2 regions of the Klebsiella sp. M041 genome follow, and region 1 is predicted to be linked to the other one. Evidence: riboswitches for the same ligand, from Rfam matches in the RefSeq annotation. Region 1 holds a riboswitch; the other holds the start of a gene.

Region 1 (7,618 bases):
CCGCTAATAGCGGGAATGGCGTATCGCGGCGGCAGCCAATTCCGGCGACCACCCGCTGCGGCACCAGCTTCCAGTGCGGGACGGCGATCGGCGGCAGTTCGTTGCGCAGCGTGACGCAGACCAGCGCATCCAGCTCGGGAAGCTGATGCAGATCGGCCACGGTGATAAACCCCCGCCGGTCGCAGTGGCGGACGTCTTCATCCAGCTCTTCGTCCCACCACAGACCGACGCGCTGATGGCTGACCAGCATCTGGTTGACGGTTTTCACCGCCGCGCGGAAGTCGCTCATCCGGGCATTAAGCTGGAATGCCAGCGTATCCAGGGCCGCCAACTCGTTGACGTCGGTGGCGGTGGTGATCACCGGGTCGGCGCCGAGCATCCCGGCCAGATAGCGGCTGAGGGCATTCGCGCCCCCCGCATGGCCGGAAAGCAGGCTAATGACGTGCTGGCCACGTTCGTCGATCACCACCACGGCCGGATCGCTGAACTTATCATTGACCAGCGGGGCCAGCACGCGTACCGCGATCCCGGTGGCGCCGATGAAAATCAGCGCCGAATAGCTGCTGAAGGCCTCGCGCGCGGCGCTGGCAAAACCGTTTTCAAAGGGGAGAAAACCCTCTTCCAGCAGCTTCTCGCTGGTAAAGCAGGTTAACGGCAGCATCGCCGCCAGCCGTTTCGCCAGCCGAACGCCCCCTGGCGTCAGGCAGAAAAGTGCGATTGATTCAGGCTTTACGGTATTCATGGCTAAAGTCCGCCGCGTAGAGTTTTGAGTAGTGATACTCAGAGCCCAGGAAATTCCCGACCAGAATGAGCGCCGTTTTGCGGATCCCCGCCTCGCGTACCTTGTCGCCGATATCCGCCAGCGTACCGCGTACGGTCTGGCTTTCCGGCCAGGTCGCTTTATAGATCACCGCCACCGGCGTGGTTGCCGGATAGCCGCCTTCAATCAGGCGCTCCGCTACCCGGTGAATGCGCTGCACGGAAAGGTAAATCGCCATTGAAGTCTGGTGGCTGGCAAATGATTCAAGCTGCTCGCGCGCCGGCACCGGCGTGCGCCCTTCAAGGCGGGTGATGATCAGGCTCTGGGAGACTTCCGGCACGGTGTACTCGACGCCCAGCTCCGCCGCCGCGCCCAGAAACGCGCTGACGCCCGGCACCACCTGCCAGTCGATACCGCGTTTGGTCAGCTCTTCGCCCTGCTCGCGGACCGAGCCGTACAGCGACACGTCCCCGGTCTGTAAACGCACCACCGTTTTCCCGGCTTTAACGCCGGCTTCCATCAGGTCGAGAATTTGCTCCAGATGCAGTTCGGCGCTGTCGTGACACTCGGCGCCGGGCGGACAATACTCCAGCAGCTCGGTGTTTATCAGCGACCCGGCGTAGATCACCACCTGGGCCTGCTGCAGCAAGCGGTAGCCCTTGAGGGTAATCAGCTCACGGTCGCCCGGCCCTGCGCCAACGAACCACACACAACGGGGGTCAAATGTCTCAGCCATGGTTTTCTTCCTTCTGACAGGCGATAACAAAAACGGGATTATTCGGTTTGAAATAGTGGCCGCTGCCCAGCGCGGTCAGCGATGAAACGTTCAGCTGCAGGCAATCAACCTGTTCGATTCCCTTCAGCCGCAGATAGTCGAGAGCGGCGTTCAGGTTCTCCTGCAGGATAAAGGTCATCACCAGGCGACCGCCGGGGTAGAGCTGCTGCCACGACCAGTCAATCAGTTCGTCGAGGCGGCCGCCGCTGCCGCCCATAAAAATGGCGTCGGCCCGCTCGGTCATCACCATCGGCGCTTCGCCGGGCAGGATCTCAATGTTGCCGCAGGTGAAATGCTGGCGGTTTTCGTCCAGCAGCCGGAGAGCCGCGGGGTTGCGTTCGATGGCGGTTACCTGCAAAGAGGGATACTGCAGCGCCGCCTCAATCGACACGCTGCCGGTACCGGCGCCGATATCAATCAGGTGGCTTGCCCGGTGCAGTTCAAGTTTGGCCAGCGCCAGCGCGCGAACCGCTTCTTTGGTCATCGGCACCTTCTCGCCGCGCAGAAAAAGCTCATCTTTCATCGAGGATCACCACCGCGTTCATCTCATATTCGGCATCGACCTCACTGACCAGTAGCCAGTGGATCCGCTCGTTATCCATCGCCAGATTTTCGCCAATCACCATCCAGCGATACCCTTTACCCCGCGCCGCCAGCTGGGCGGCGATTTCCCGCGGCCCGCAGCGCCCGTCGGTCACCATCGCCACCTTGCGCTGACGCGCCAGCTCATCAAAACAGACGTCTCGCCCGTGGCTGCTGGTCAGCCAGATATCGTTCATATCAATACCGGCCTTCGCGCAGAGATACTGCACCGCGCTGATGCCGGGAATAATGCGCACGCGATCGATGCCAAAGTGGGCGATCAGCCGCGTGCCGATGCCGTAAAAGAGCGGGTCGCCGGAGGCCAGCACCACCACCTTCTGCGCTGCGCGTTCGCCGAGCCAGACCAGCAGTTCGGCAATATTGGCGCCCAGCGCAAACCGTTCGCCGTCAAACTCAGGGAACTGCTGCAAATGCCGCTGACCGCCGACCAAAGCGTCTGCACTGGCGACCGCATCTTGCGCCGCCGGCGTCATCAAATGCAGGCCTGACGGCCCCATGCCAACCACCGTTAACATGACATCTCCCGCGCAATCTCGGCCACCGGGCGATTGCTGCCGAGGACCTTGTTATCAAAGGAGAACATGATGGCGTCGCAGACGGGCGGCGTTTTGGTAAAACGCAGCATCTGCATCACCCGCAGGCAGATGCGTTCAGCAAGATGGTTATAGATAGTCTGAAAACCGTACGCGTCAATGTGCTCCATCGCCGCTTCGGTGGTATCGCATTCGCTCACCAGTTGCAGCAGCGCCAGCGGCGCCCCCAACAGCGCCAGATGTGCGACCAGCGTTTCCATGCGCGCATCGGCGATATGGCTGTGGGTATGGAAGATCCCGGCGGCGACTTTAATCAGCTTGCCGGGATGGCCAATCAGCACAATCTGACGGAACCCGAGGCGGACGGCCTCTTCAATCATGTAGCCGACGAAGTTGCTCATGGTGACCACCACCTGCGAGTCGATGCCCATCTGCTCGCGGACGAAGCGTTCACCGTGGTTGCCCGGCACCAGCACCACCCGCTCCAGCCCCGCCGCGCGCTTAATTTCCAGCTCCAGCGACAGCGAACGCTTCCAGCTCTCTTCCGACATCGGCGTCACGATACCGGTGGTGCCGATAATCGAGATACCGCCCAGGATCCCCAGCCGCGAGTTATAGGTTTTCTGCGCCCGCGCCTCGCCCTCCGGGGCGAAAATCTCTACCGTCGCCCCGCGCGACGGGCCTATCGCTTCGCGCACCGCCGACTCAATGGTGTGGCGCGGGGTGCGGTTTATCGCCGGGCTGCCGATAGGCAGGCCGATTCCTTTACGGGTGATGGTGCCGATACCTTCGCCGCCGCGCAGGGTTATCTCGCCGGAGTCGTCGAGCGTCACGCGAGCGAAAATCAGCATGCCGTGGGTGGCGTCAACGTCATCGCCGCCGTCTTTACGAATCGCGGCGATCGCCTGCTGCCCTTCGACGTGCGGCGATTCGACGTTAAGACACAGGCTGACGCCGGAAGGAGTCACAATGGAGACCTGATGAATGAGGTGCTGGCGCATCACCATCAGCGCCGCGACCTTTGCCGCCGCCGTCGCGCAGGATCCGGTGGTATAGCCTTTACGCAGCGCCTTACCGTTGTGCCACACCGGGGCGTCGAAGGATTGCTCGCTCATCTCGCCCCCTGTAAGTGGTATAAAATGGCGTTGACGATAGCGGCGGCGACGTTGCTGCCGCCTTTACGACCCAGCGCGGCAATGCCCGGCAGGCCGCTCTGCGTCAGGGCGTCTTTCGACTCCGCCGCGCCGACGAAGCCGACCGGCACGCCAATCACGCCGTTGACCGCGACATCATGCTCCAGCAGACGAAACAGCGCGGTGGGCGCATTGCCGAAAACAAACACCTTCTCGCCCTCTTCGGCAACCGCAATATCGACCGCCGCCATCGAGCGGGTCATCCCCTGCGCTTTGGCCTCCGCCACCACGCGCGGATCGCTGATATAGCAGCGGCACTCGCCGCCGAATTTCGCCAGCAGAGTTTTATTGATCCCGGAAAGGGCCATGGTGGTATCGGTATAAAGCGTGCAGGGCTGGCTCAGGGCGGCGCTTAAGCGAGGAAGCACGTCGGGAGAAAACCACAGGATATCCAGCCAGTCAAAATCGGCGGTGGTGTGGATCACCCGCTTGATAATGGCTTCGTGTAGCGGGCTGGCAAAGCGGTAGTCCGGGCGGGTCTGCGCAATAATGTCGCCAATAATGTCGAAGCTTTTCGCCTCAATCGCCTGCGGTTGCTGGATATAGTGCATTCATTTGTCCTCAGGCTGCGCCGACCAGCCAGAACCGGATCGCCATAAACAGCGCCAGCGCCAGGGTCGAAGACACCCACATCAGTCGAATCGTTCGGGAAATATCGTCTACGGAAACGTCGCGCGTCGCCTCGCCAATCCACGGCTTCTCCACGCGCTGACCAAAGTAATCGTTAGGGCCGCCAAGCCGGATGCCGAGCGACCCGGCGACGGCGGCCTCCGACCATCCGCAGTTTGGGCTGCTGTGGTTGTAGCGATCGCGCCAGCCGATGCGCAACGCGCGGCCACTCGCTTCACCACAGAGGAGAGCGGCGAGGCTGATAAGCAGCCAGCTCAGGCGAGCGGGGATAAAGTTGGCGACATCATCAAGGCGGGCGCTAACCATGCCGATGGCGCGGTATTTTTCGTGCTTATAGCCGACCATCGAATCCAGGGTGTTGACCGCTTTATAGGCCATCGCCAGCGGCGCGCCGCCGAGCAGCAGGAAGAAGAGCGGCGCGATAATCCCGTCAACGGTGTTTTCCGCCACCGTCTCAACAACCGCGCGATTAATCTGCTGCGGCGCAAGCTGCGACGTGTCGCGCCCGACAATCCATGACAGCTTGCTACGGCTTTCCGCCAGATCCCCCGCGCGCAGCGGTCGCTCGACGTCCCGCGCCGACTGCGCCAGACAGCGTCCGGCCAGCACGGTGAAAATCATCCAGACCTCAACCAGCCAGCCAAGCCACGGATGAATCCTCTGCGCCAGCGTCAGCACGCCCCAGCAGACGCCCCACGTCAGTCCGACTACAACTATCCACATCACCCCGCCGCCGATGCGCAAGGCAACATCGCTACGGCAATAGCGGCGCACGCCGCGCTGAACGGCGGCGATCAGGTTGCCAATCCAGCGCACCGGATGCGGCCAGCTTTGCGGATCGCCGATGATAAAATCGAGAAGCCAGGCAACGCCCCATGCCAATAGCGTCATAGCGCGCTCCTTGCCGCAGCCAGCCAGTGGTTGAGTATGGTGGGGCGCTGCGCAAAATGCAGGTGCAGATAGCTGGCGAACGCGTTGCCCACCTGCCAGCCGCCGGACCACTGCTGAAGGGTCATACCGTCGCGGACCTTGCGGCAGGCCAGAACCGCCGGGGACTCGTGAGTAAAATCCGAGTAGTGAAATTCATGTCCGCGCAGGGTTTCGCCCGGCGCCGCCAGCAGCGTTTGCCGCATCGCTCGCGCCTCGCAGTAGCCAAAGCGGGTAAGCCGTTTGCCCATTTTGCTATGGCCGGGAATAAGGTTGGCCATCGGGTAGATATCACCGTTGGCGTCTTCCAGGGAGCTGCCGAGATACATCAGACCGCCGCATTCAGCGTAAATCGCCACCCCGCGCCGGTGCGCCTCCTGCAGCTGCGCCAGCATCGGCGTATTGGCCGCCAGCGCGGCAGCATGAATTTCCGGATAGCCGCCGCCGAGCCAAATCATCTGGCACGGTGGAAGCTCGCTATCGTGCAGCGGGCTGAAGCGCACGATATTCACTCCGCACCGTTCAAGCAGCGAGAGGTTGTCCGGGTAGTAAAAGTTGAAGGCCTCGTCGTCGGCCAGCGCCAGCGTCAGGCCCGCGCCAGCATCAGGGGACGGCAGCGTCGGCCACTCCCCGGCGGGTAGGATGGAGAGCTGGCTGAGGGTAAGAAGCTGTTCAATATCCAGCGTTTGCGCCAGCGTTTGGGCAAAATCGCGCCACGGCTGCTGGTTAACCAGCGACTCGCGGGCGGTAACCAGTCCCAGATGGCGTTCGGGTAGCGCCACCCCTTCCACTCGCGGTACGTAGCCGAGCACCGGCAGCTCGCAGTAGCGTTCAATGGCGCCTTTGAGAAGCTGATAATGGCTTTCGCTGTTGACGCGATTGACGATAACGCCGGCAATGTTAAGACTGGGGTCGAAGTGTTGAAATCCCATCACCGTGGCGGCGATGGAGGTGGAAACCGCTTTGCCATCTACCAGCAAAATGACCGGACAGCCGAGCTGTTTAGCCATCGCGGCGGTGCTGCAGTAGCCAGGGTCGGTACCGAAGCCGTCATAAAGCCCCATCACGCCCTCAATGACCGCGATATCCGCCCGCTGCATCTGTTCGCAAAATAGCGCGTTAAGCACCGGTTCCGGGAGCATAAAGCTGTCGAGGTTGCGGGAAGCGACGCCGCTGACGGCGGTGTGCCAGCCGGTGTCGAGGTAGTCCGGGCCGACTTTGCAGGGCTGAACCCGCATGCCGCGCTGCTTCAACAGGCTGAGCAGGCCAAGCGTGACCGTAGTTTTACCACAACCGCTGCCGGTACCTGCAAGAATGAATGCGTGCTGCCTGGCTGCCATACCCCGATCCTGTGCCGGGTGGTAGGGCTGCGTGCATTCCCAGTCTTTCGACTGTACGCATCTGAGCAACCCACTTCCCACCGAAGTTGTTGATTATTACCGACAGGCAGGTCTTCTGGCTTAGCGTCGTCCTCCCCCATCCTTCCCAATCCGGTAAGCAGATCAGTGGCTAAATATGGGTTCGTCAGCATCACAGCAGCGGGGGCTGCGGGGGATTCACACCCCCTTCCCTGGCGCCTGTCGGTTTTATCGAGCGGGATGAAACCCACTCGAATGATTCCCGGAACATCTTACGGAAGCAGGATGGCTTCCGTCGTGCTTAATTTTTAAATACCAAAGCTATTTCATTACGCCGATAGCGCGCTGAAAGCCATTTCGGATATCACTCTATCCCATCAAATAAATAAAAACTGGTGCAGTTTATCGTTCTCTCATTATTATTTTGTTGCGCTATGACAATTTATTGCTGTGAATGAGATATTTTCATTTTAGAATGAGCAGGATACGCGGGTATAACAAAAACTGGCGATAACAAATTATTGTCATTTAAACTGACTCAGTTTGTGATCTGGCGTTAATTTGCTGGCGATAGGCCTGCGGAGTCACCTGATAGGCCTGGCGAAAAACTTTGCAAAAATAGCTGGTTTGCGAAAATCCTAAATTCCGCGCAATGCTGGCGATGCTCCAGTCGCTGTGGCATAGCAGCTCTTTGGCGCTCACCATCCGCTGATGGTTCACCCAGGCATTAAAGCCGATACCCGGCTTTGTTGAATAAATCGAACTTTTGCTAAGTTGAAGGATCAGATCACGCATCTTCCCGACAACGCAGACCGTTCCGTGGCAAAGCAAAAGTTCAA
Region 2 (7,618 bases), on a different contig from region 1:
TCTGCACGAAGCGCAGACCCATCAGCTGCTGGCTCAGCTCGACAGCGGTAAGCTCGACTGCGCCATCCTGGCGCTGGTCAAAGAGAGCGAGGCCTTTATCGAGGTGCCGCTGTTCGATGAGCCGATGATGCTGGCTATCTATGAAGATCATCCGTGGGCAAACCGCGACCGGGTGCCGATGTCGGATCTGGCCGGTGAAAAGCTGCTGATGCTGGAGGATGGCCACTGCCTGCGCGATCAGGCGATGGGCTTCTGCTTTGAAGCGGGGGCGGATGAGGATACCCACTTCCGCGCGACCAGCCTGGAAACGCTGCGCAATATGGTGGCGGCAGGCAGCGGTATTACCCTGCTGCCTGCGCTGGCAGTGCCGCAGGAAAGAAAACGCGATGGCGTGGTCTACCTGCCGTGCATTAAGCCAGAGCCAAGACGCACCATCGGTCTGGTTTACCGTCCGGGCTCACCGCTGCGCAGCCGCTATGAACATCTGGCTGAGGCCATCCGCGGCACGATGGATGGCCATTTCGACAAGGCGTTAAAACAGGCGGTTTAAGCCGTTCAGCGCGGCAACCCGGTACGCTTCTGCCATGGTCGGGTAGTTAAAGGTGGTGTTGACGAAGTATTCAATGGTGTTACCACCACCTTTCTGCTCCATGATCGCCTGGCCGATGTGAATGATTTCGGCTGCGCGTTCGCCAAAGCAGTGAATGCCGAGGATCTCCTTGGTTTCCCGGTGGAACAGGATCTTCAGGGTTCCCACGCTCATGCCAACGATTTGCGCCCGCGCCAGGTGTTTAAACTGAGCGCGACCCACCTCATACGGCACTTTCATCGCCGTCAGCTGCTGCTCGGTTTTCCCGACGGAGCTGATTTCCGGAATGGTGTAGATCCCGGTCGGGATATCTTCAATCAGATGCGCTGAGGCTTCGCCTTTCACCAGCGCCTGGGCGGCAATGCGTCCTTGATCGTACGCCGCGGAGGCGAGGCTCGGATAGCCGATGACATCCCCAACCGCATAGATGTGCGGAAGGGCGGTCTGGTACATGCTGTTGACCTTCAGCTGGCCGCGACTGTCGGTCTGCAGACCGATGTTTTCCAGCGCCAGAGTGTCGGTATTGCCGGTGCGGCCGTTGGCGTAGAGCAGGCAGTCCGCTTTGAGCTTTTTCCCGGATTTCAGATGCATGATGACGCCGTCATCAACGCCTTCAATCTTTTCGTACTCCTCGTTGTGGCGAATGACCACGCCGCTGTTCCAGAAGTGATAGGAGAGCGAATCTGACATCTCCTGATCGAGGAAGGCCAGCAGACGATCGCGGGTGTTGATCAGATCGACCTTCACCTCCATGCCGCGGAAGATCGACGCATATTCACAACCGATTACCCCGGCGCCGTAAATGATCACATGGCGCGGCTCATGCTGCAGGCTGAGAATCGAATCGCTGTCATAGATGCGCGGGTGGTGGAAATCGACATCCGCCGGATGATAGGGGCGAGATCCGCAGGCGATAACGAATTTCTCCGCGGTCACCGTCTCGACCGTGCCATCATGGCACTCCAGCGCCAGAGTATGCTCATCAACGAAGTGGGCATTGCCCTGCAGAATTTCACAGTGGTTGCGCTCATAGAATCCCTGGCGCATATGAGTCTGCTGGTTGATGACGCTGTCGGCATGGTTAAGGATGTCGGCGAAAGAAGAGCGAAGAAGGCGGGAGTGGTCGCTGTAGAGGGGGTTTTGGTTAAACTCGATAATACGGCTGACGGCATGGCGGAGGGCTTTCGACGGGATGGTGCCCCAGTGGGTGCAACCGCCGCCGACATTATGGTAGCGCTCGATGACGGCAACGCGTGCTCCCTGTTTCACCAGTCCCATGGCGGCGCCTTCGCCGCCAGGACCGGAACCAATCACTATTGCATCATAATCCCAAGAGTGTGACATGGCATTACTCACCTGTTTTATACATAAAATAAACACGATGATAACATTCGCTGCGCTTTAACCCAATTATCGTTGTGCTTTTTTGCGGCATAAAAGCAGAAACGGCTCGTAAACAATCATTCACAATCCAGGGCAAACCGATTAGTTTTAATCTCTGGTATAGTGCCAGCAGGGCTATTGGAAGGATTCATACATCGTGATGGGCGTAAGAGCACAACAAAAAGAAAAAACCCGCCGTTCGCTGGTGGAAGCGGCATTCAGCCAACTTAGCGCTGAGCGGAGTTTCGCCAGCCTGAGCTTGCGTGAAGTGGCGCGGGAAGCAGGGATCGCGCCGACGTCCTTTTATCGTCATTTTCGCGATGTCGATGAGTTAGGCCTGACGATGGTCGATGAGAGCGGACTGATGCTGCGCCAGCTGATGCGCCAGGCGCGCCAGCGGATTGCCAAAGGCGGCAGCGTGATCCGCACCTCGGTCTCGACCTTTATGGAGTTTATCGGTAATAACCCGAACGCTTTCCGCCTGCTGCTGCGCGAACGCTCGGGAACGTCTGCGGCGTTTCGCGCCGCCGTCGCACGCGAAATCCAGCATTTTATTGCGGAACTCGCCGACTATTTAGAACTCGAAAACCATATGCCGCGCGCCTTTACCGAAGCGCAGGCTGAAGCTATGGTCACCATCGTTTTTAGCGCTGGCGCGGAAGCGCTGGATGTCGGCCCTGAACAGCGCCGACAGCTGGAAGAACGGTTGGTACTGCAGCTCAGAATGATCTCTAAAGGCGCGTATTACTGGTATCGCCGTGAACAAGAAAAAATGTCACATCATTCCGAATAACGTGAAGGACGAGCAATGAAACACTCAGTTCAAGATAAAGGTACGCTGCTGCTGGCGCTGATTGCCGGGTTATCTATTAATGGCGCCTTTGCGGCGCTGTTCAGTTCGATAGTTCCGTTTTCCGTCTTCCCCATCTTATCCCTGCTGCTGACGGTCTACTGTCTGCATCAGCGCTATCAGAATCGCAGTATGCCCGTCGGGCTACCGGGCCTGGCCGCCGCCTTTTTTATTTTTATTCTCGGGGTGCTGTTGTACAGCACCGTCGTGCGTGCGGAGTACCCGGATATCGGCTCTAACTTCTTCCCGGCCGTTCTGTCCGTCGCGATGGTCTTCTGGATCGGCTACAAGATGCGTAACCGCAAAAATACCGCCGCCGAATAATCCGCCAGTGATAAAAAACCGGCAATATGACGTTGCCGGTTTTTTTTGGCCTATTTCCGGGTCAGCAGAACGCCGCACTCCATGTGATGGGTATACGGGAACTGGTCGAACAGCGCCAGCCGGGTAACGTTGTGCGTCTGGCTTAGCGTTTCCAGATTACGACACAGCGTTTCCGGGTTGCACGAAATGTACAGTATGCGCGGATAGGCCTGCACCATTTTCTCCGTTTCACTGTCCAGCCCGCTACGCGGCGGATCGACGAAAATAGTCTCGCACTGATAGCTTTGCAGATCGATACCCTGCAGCCGGTTGAACTCACGCACGCCGTTCATCGCCTGAGTAAACTCTTCAGCCGCCATGCGGATAATCTGCACGTTGTCGATATGGTTGGCGGCGATGTTGTACTGCGCCGCCGCCACCGACGGTTTGGCGATTTCGGTGGCCAGTACGCGATCGAAATTACGCGCCAGCGCCAGCGAGAAGTTACCGTTGCCGCAGTACAATTCCAGCAGGTCGCCGGTCGCCCCTTTGGTGACATCCAGCGCCCACTCCAGCATCTGAATGTTCATGGCCGCGTTCGGTTGGGTAAAGCTGTTTTCCACCTGACGGTAGATCATCTCCCGACCGCCAACCGGCAGGCGTTCATCTATATAATCCTGATCGAGCTCGATTTTAGTTTTGGTCGCCCGACCAATCAGATGCACATTGAGTCCCTGGGCTCGCAGGGCATCACGCAGCGCCTCCGCTTGCTCACGCCAGGCATCATCGAGCTTTTTATGATACAGCAGCGAGACGACCGCCTGGTTGCTGAGGGTGGTCAGATAGTCAATCTGAAACAGCTTATGGCGCAGCACGGGATTGTTGCGCACGCCCTCCAGCATGGCGGTCATCAGCTGATTGATGAGCGCGCTGGCGGCCGGGAAGCTGTCAACGCGAATCCGCGACCGGGTCTGCTGATCGAAAATAATATGGTACAGGTCGTCGCCATCGTGCCACAGACGGAACTCGGCGCGCATACGGTAGTGGCTGACCGGCGAACGAAACACTTCCGGAACCGGCGCGGCAAAAGGCGCCATCATGGTTTGCAAACGGACGACTTTTTCTGCCAGCTGCGCTTCGTATTGTTCGGTAGGAAGGTGTTCGGGGGTCATGATGTATCCTGAATAAAATAAGTACGCGGGGATTGTAGGGAAAGCGCCGGGGATGTCCAGCCTCGAATGCCGCGGGAAATATAATTAGCAGTCTGGACATCTATATGTTTCTGATTGTAGCATTCGCCTACCGGTCCTGTGAGTTAAAAGGGAACCCAGTGGAAATCTGGGGCTGACGCGCAGCGGTAAGGAAGGTGAGAAATGAGCGCACTCGGTGCAGACACTGCGGTTAGCCGTGGGAAGTCATTATTTCTTGAAACAACCTCCAAGCCCGAAGACCTGCCGGAATACGTCGCACTGGGTTTTATCGTCGCGAGCAACTGATAAAACCTGCGGCATCCTTTTTCTGTTTCGGATGCTTTTACAATGATTAAAAAAGCTTCGCTGATGACGGCCTTATCCGTCACGGCATTTTCCGGCTGGGCGCAGGACAGCAATTCAGACACGTTGGTGGTGACAGCAAACCGTTTTCAACAGCCGGTCAATACCGTGCTGGCGCCGACCGATATAGTGACGCGCGATGACATCGACCGCTGGCAGTCCAAAGATTTAAACGATGTCATGCGTCGTCTTCCCGGGGTCGATATTGCCCGCAACGGCGGCATGGGGCAGAGCGCTTCGCTGTATGTTCGGGGAACGGAGGCTCGCCACGTGCTGGTGCTGATCGACGGTGTGCCGATGGCGCGTCCGGGGATCTCCAATGGCGTGGATATCAGTCAGATCCCTATCTCTCTTGTACAGCGGGTGGAATACATCCGCGGCCCGCGCTCCGCGGTGTACGGCTCCGGGGCGATCGGCGGGGTGGTGAACATCATCACCATGACCGATGCTGAGCGTTCGCAGATCAACGCCGGCGCGGGAACGAATGGCTATCAGTCCTACGATGGCGCCTTTAACAAGCGGTTTGGCGATACGCTGGTTACCGCTGCCGGCGCCTATCAGACCACCAAAGGGTTTAACGTCCAGCCGAACTCCTCTTATAGCGGCGACAGCGATCGCGACGGCTACCGCAATAAAATGCTATGGGGCGGGGTACAGCATCAGTTCGATGACAACTTCTCGGGGTTCTTCCGCGGCTATGGTTATTCCGCCAATGCTGACTATGACCAGGGTAACTGGGGCTACGCAGGTGGAAACGATGAAGATCAGTCCTATACCCAATCCTGGGACACCGGTCTGCACTACCATTCCGGAATTTACTCCTCCCAGCTGATTGCGAACTATCAGCGTATTAAAGATTACAACTACAGCAGCGACGCTGGCCGCTATGCCGCGGGCACCACCCTGGATGATATGGAACAACGCTATATCCAATGGGGAAATAATGTTGTGGTGGGCCATGGCGCAGTGAGCGGTGGCGTAGACTGGAAACAGGAGAAGCTGAAATCCAGCGGAACGACCAGTACCGACGTGTATAAGCGCGATACCACCGGTCTTTATCTGACGGGCCAGCAGCAGATTGACAGCGTGACGCTGGAAGCTTCCGGCCGTGAGGATCATGACGAGCAGTTTGGCTGGCACGGTACCTGGCAGACGGCGGCAGGCTGGGAATTTATCGAGGGTTATCGGACAACGCTCTCGTACGGTACAGGATTCCTCGCCCCCTCCCTCGGACAGCAGTACGGCGCAGAACGTTTTGGCATCGCCTCTAACCCGAACCTGAAGCCAGAGGAGTCGAAGCAGTGGGAAGCGGGCCTCGAAGGATTGACGGGGCCGGTCGACTGGCGTCTCTCCGCGTATCGCTATGAGATTCAAAACCTCATCGATTACGACAACAACGCCTATTACAACGTCAAGTCTGCGACAATCAAGGGGCTGGAGTGGACGGGGAATGTCACCACAGGGCCGGTGGAGCACCATCTGACGCTGCAGTATGTTGACCCTCGCGATGATGAAACTAACAAGATCCTCTATCGCCGGGCGAAGCAGCAGGTGAAATACGAGCTGAACGGCCAGGTCTACGATCTGGGGTGGGATGTGACGTATCACTACATCGGCAAGCGCTACGATTATGATTACGACAACTCGCGTACCGTCAATATGGGTGGGTTGAGCCTCTGGGATGTCGGTTTATCGTATCCCGTCACCTCACACCTGACAGTTCGTGGTAAAATAGCCAACCTGTTCGATAAAGATTACGAGACAGTTTATGGCTACCAATCTGCAGGACGGGAATACACCTTGTCTGGCAGCTACACCTTCTGATCCACGTCCCACCGTGCTGGTGTTTGATTCCGGCGTCGGTGGGTTGTCGGTTTATAATGAGATTCGGCAGCTGCTGCCGAATCTGCATTACATCTATGCTTTCGATAACGTTGCCTTCCCCTATGGCGAGAAGAGCGAGGCGTTTATCGTTGAGCGCGTTGTGGAAATCGTCACCGCTGTCCAGCAGCGTTATCCCCTGGCGCTGGCGGTGATCGCCTGCAATACCGCCAGTACCGTCTCCCTGCCTGCTCTGCGTGAAAAGTTCGCCTTCCCCGTTGTCGGCGTGGTGCCGGCGATCAAGCCCGCCGCCCGCTTAACAGCGAACGGCATTGTCGGCCTGCTGGCGACGCGCGGCACCGTAAAGCGTCCTTATACCCGTGAGCTGATAGACCGCTTTGCCAATGAATGTCGGATTGAAATGCTGGGGTCGGCGGAGCTGGTGGAGCTGGCGGAAGCGAAGCTGCACGGCGAGCCTGTGCCGTTAGAAGAACTGCGCCGTATCCTGCGCCCGTGGCTGCGGATGCAGGAGCCGCCGGATACGGTGGTGCTGGGCTGCACCCACTTTCCTCTTTTACAGGAGGAGCTGCAGCGCGTTCTGCCCGAGGGCACGCGGCTGATCGATTCCGGCGCGGCGATTGCCCGTCGCACCGCCTGGCTGTTAGAGCATGAAGCGCCGGATGCGAAGTCCAGCGACGAGAATAAAGCATTCTGCATGGCGTTGACGGCAGAAACGGAACAACTTTTACCCGTTTTGCATCGCTATGGCTTCTCGACGCTGGAAAAATTACCGCTTTAACGGCGTTTTGCACAAAAAAGAGACGGTTGAATAATTTTTTGAAAACAGGGCTTGTCAACGTCTCAGAACTCCCTATAATGCGCCTCCACTGACACGGAACAATGGCAAGCAAGCCGCCGGGTCAGCAGGGTTTCGGCGATGAAGTTCAGCGCTGAAAACCGACAGAGAAAAGCAAAATAAGGGCTTGACTCTGAATGAGGAAAACGTATTATACGGGACCTCGCAACGGTGAGCTGAAAGCCGCGTTGCAACTGCTCTTTAACAATTTATCAGACAATCTGTGTGGGCACTCAAAGTGACATGGATTCTTAACGTCCTCG

The links. Region 1 has a riboswitch for cobalamin ahead of AC6CWS_RS11815 (cobyrinic acid a,c-diamide synthase CobB). Riboswitches for the same ligand answer to the same signal wherever they lie in the genome.
Region 2: it holds a riboswitch for cobalamin, as region 1 does, so the genes downstream of both, btuB (TonB-dependent vitamin B12 receptor BtuB) here and AC6CWS_RS11815 (cobyrinic acid a,c-diamide synthase CobB) in region 1, are expected to answer to the same signal.

What each region holds. Positions count from the first base shown of each region.
Region 1 is NZ_JCAXWU010000007.1:268,555-276,172, forward strand. It holds gene cbiG (cobalt-precorrin 5A hydrolase) at 1-742, opposite strand, end outside; gene AC6CWS_RS11785 (cobalt-precorrin-4 methyltransferase) at 723-1,496, opposite strand; gene AC6CWS_RS11790 (decarboxylating cobalt-precorrin-6B (C(15))-methyltransferase) at 1,489-2,058, opposite strand; gene AC6CWS_RS11795 (cobalt-precorrin-7 (C(5))-methyltransferase) at 2,048-2,653, opposite strand; gene cbiD (cobalt-precorrin-5B (C(1))-methyltransferase CbiD) at 2,647-3,786, opposite strand; gene AC6CWS_RS11805 (cobalt-precorrin-8 methylmutase) at 3,783-4,415, opposite strand; gene cbiB (adenosylcobinamide-phosphate synthase CbiB) at 4,426-5,385, opposite strand; gene AC6CWS_RS11815 (cobyrinic acid a,c-diamide synthase CobB) at 5,382-6,761, opposite strand; cobalamin riboswitch at 6,850-7,017, opposite strand; partial or broken gene AC6CWS_RS11820 (helix-turn-helix transcriptional regulator) at 7,308-7,523, opposite strand; partial or broken gene AC6CWS_RS11825 (hypothetical protein) at 7,554-7,618, shown strand, end outside.
Region 2 is NZ_JCAXWU010000017.1:39-7,656, reverse strand. It holds gene oxyR (DNA-binding transcriptional regulator OxyR) at 1-550, shown strand, start outside; gene sthA (Si-specific NAD(P)(+) transhydrogenase) at 533-1,933, opposite strand; gene fabR (HTH-type transcriptional repressor FabR) at 2,130-2,765, shown strand; gene AC6CWS_RS20410 (YijD family membrane protein) at 2,781-3,146, shown strand; gene trmA (tRNA (uridine(54)-C5)-methyltransferase TrmA) at 3,197-4,297, opposite strand; cobalamin riboswitch at 4,412-4,598, shown strand; gene btuB (TonB-dependent vitamin B12 receptor BtuB) at 4,664-6,502, shown strand; gene murI (glutamate racemase) at 6,447-7,298, shown strand.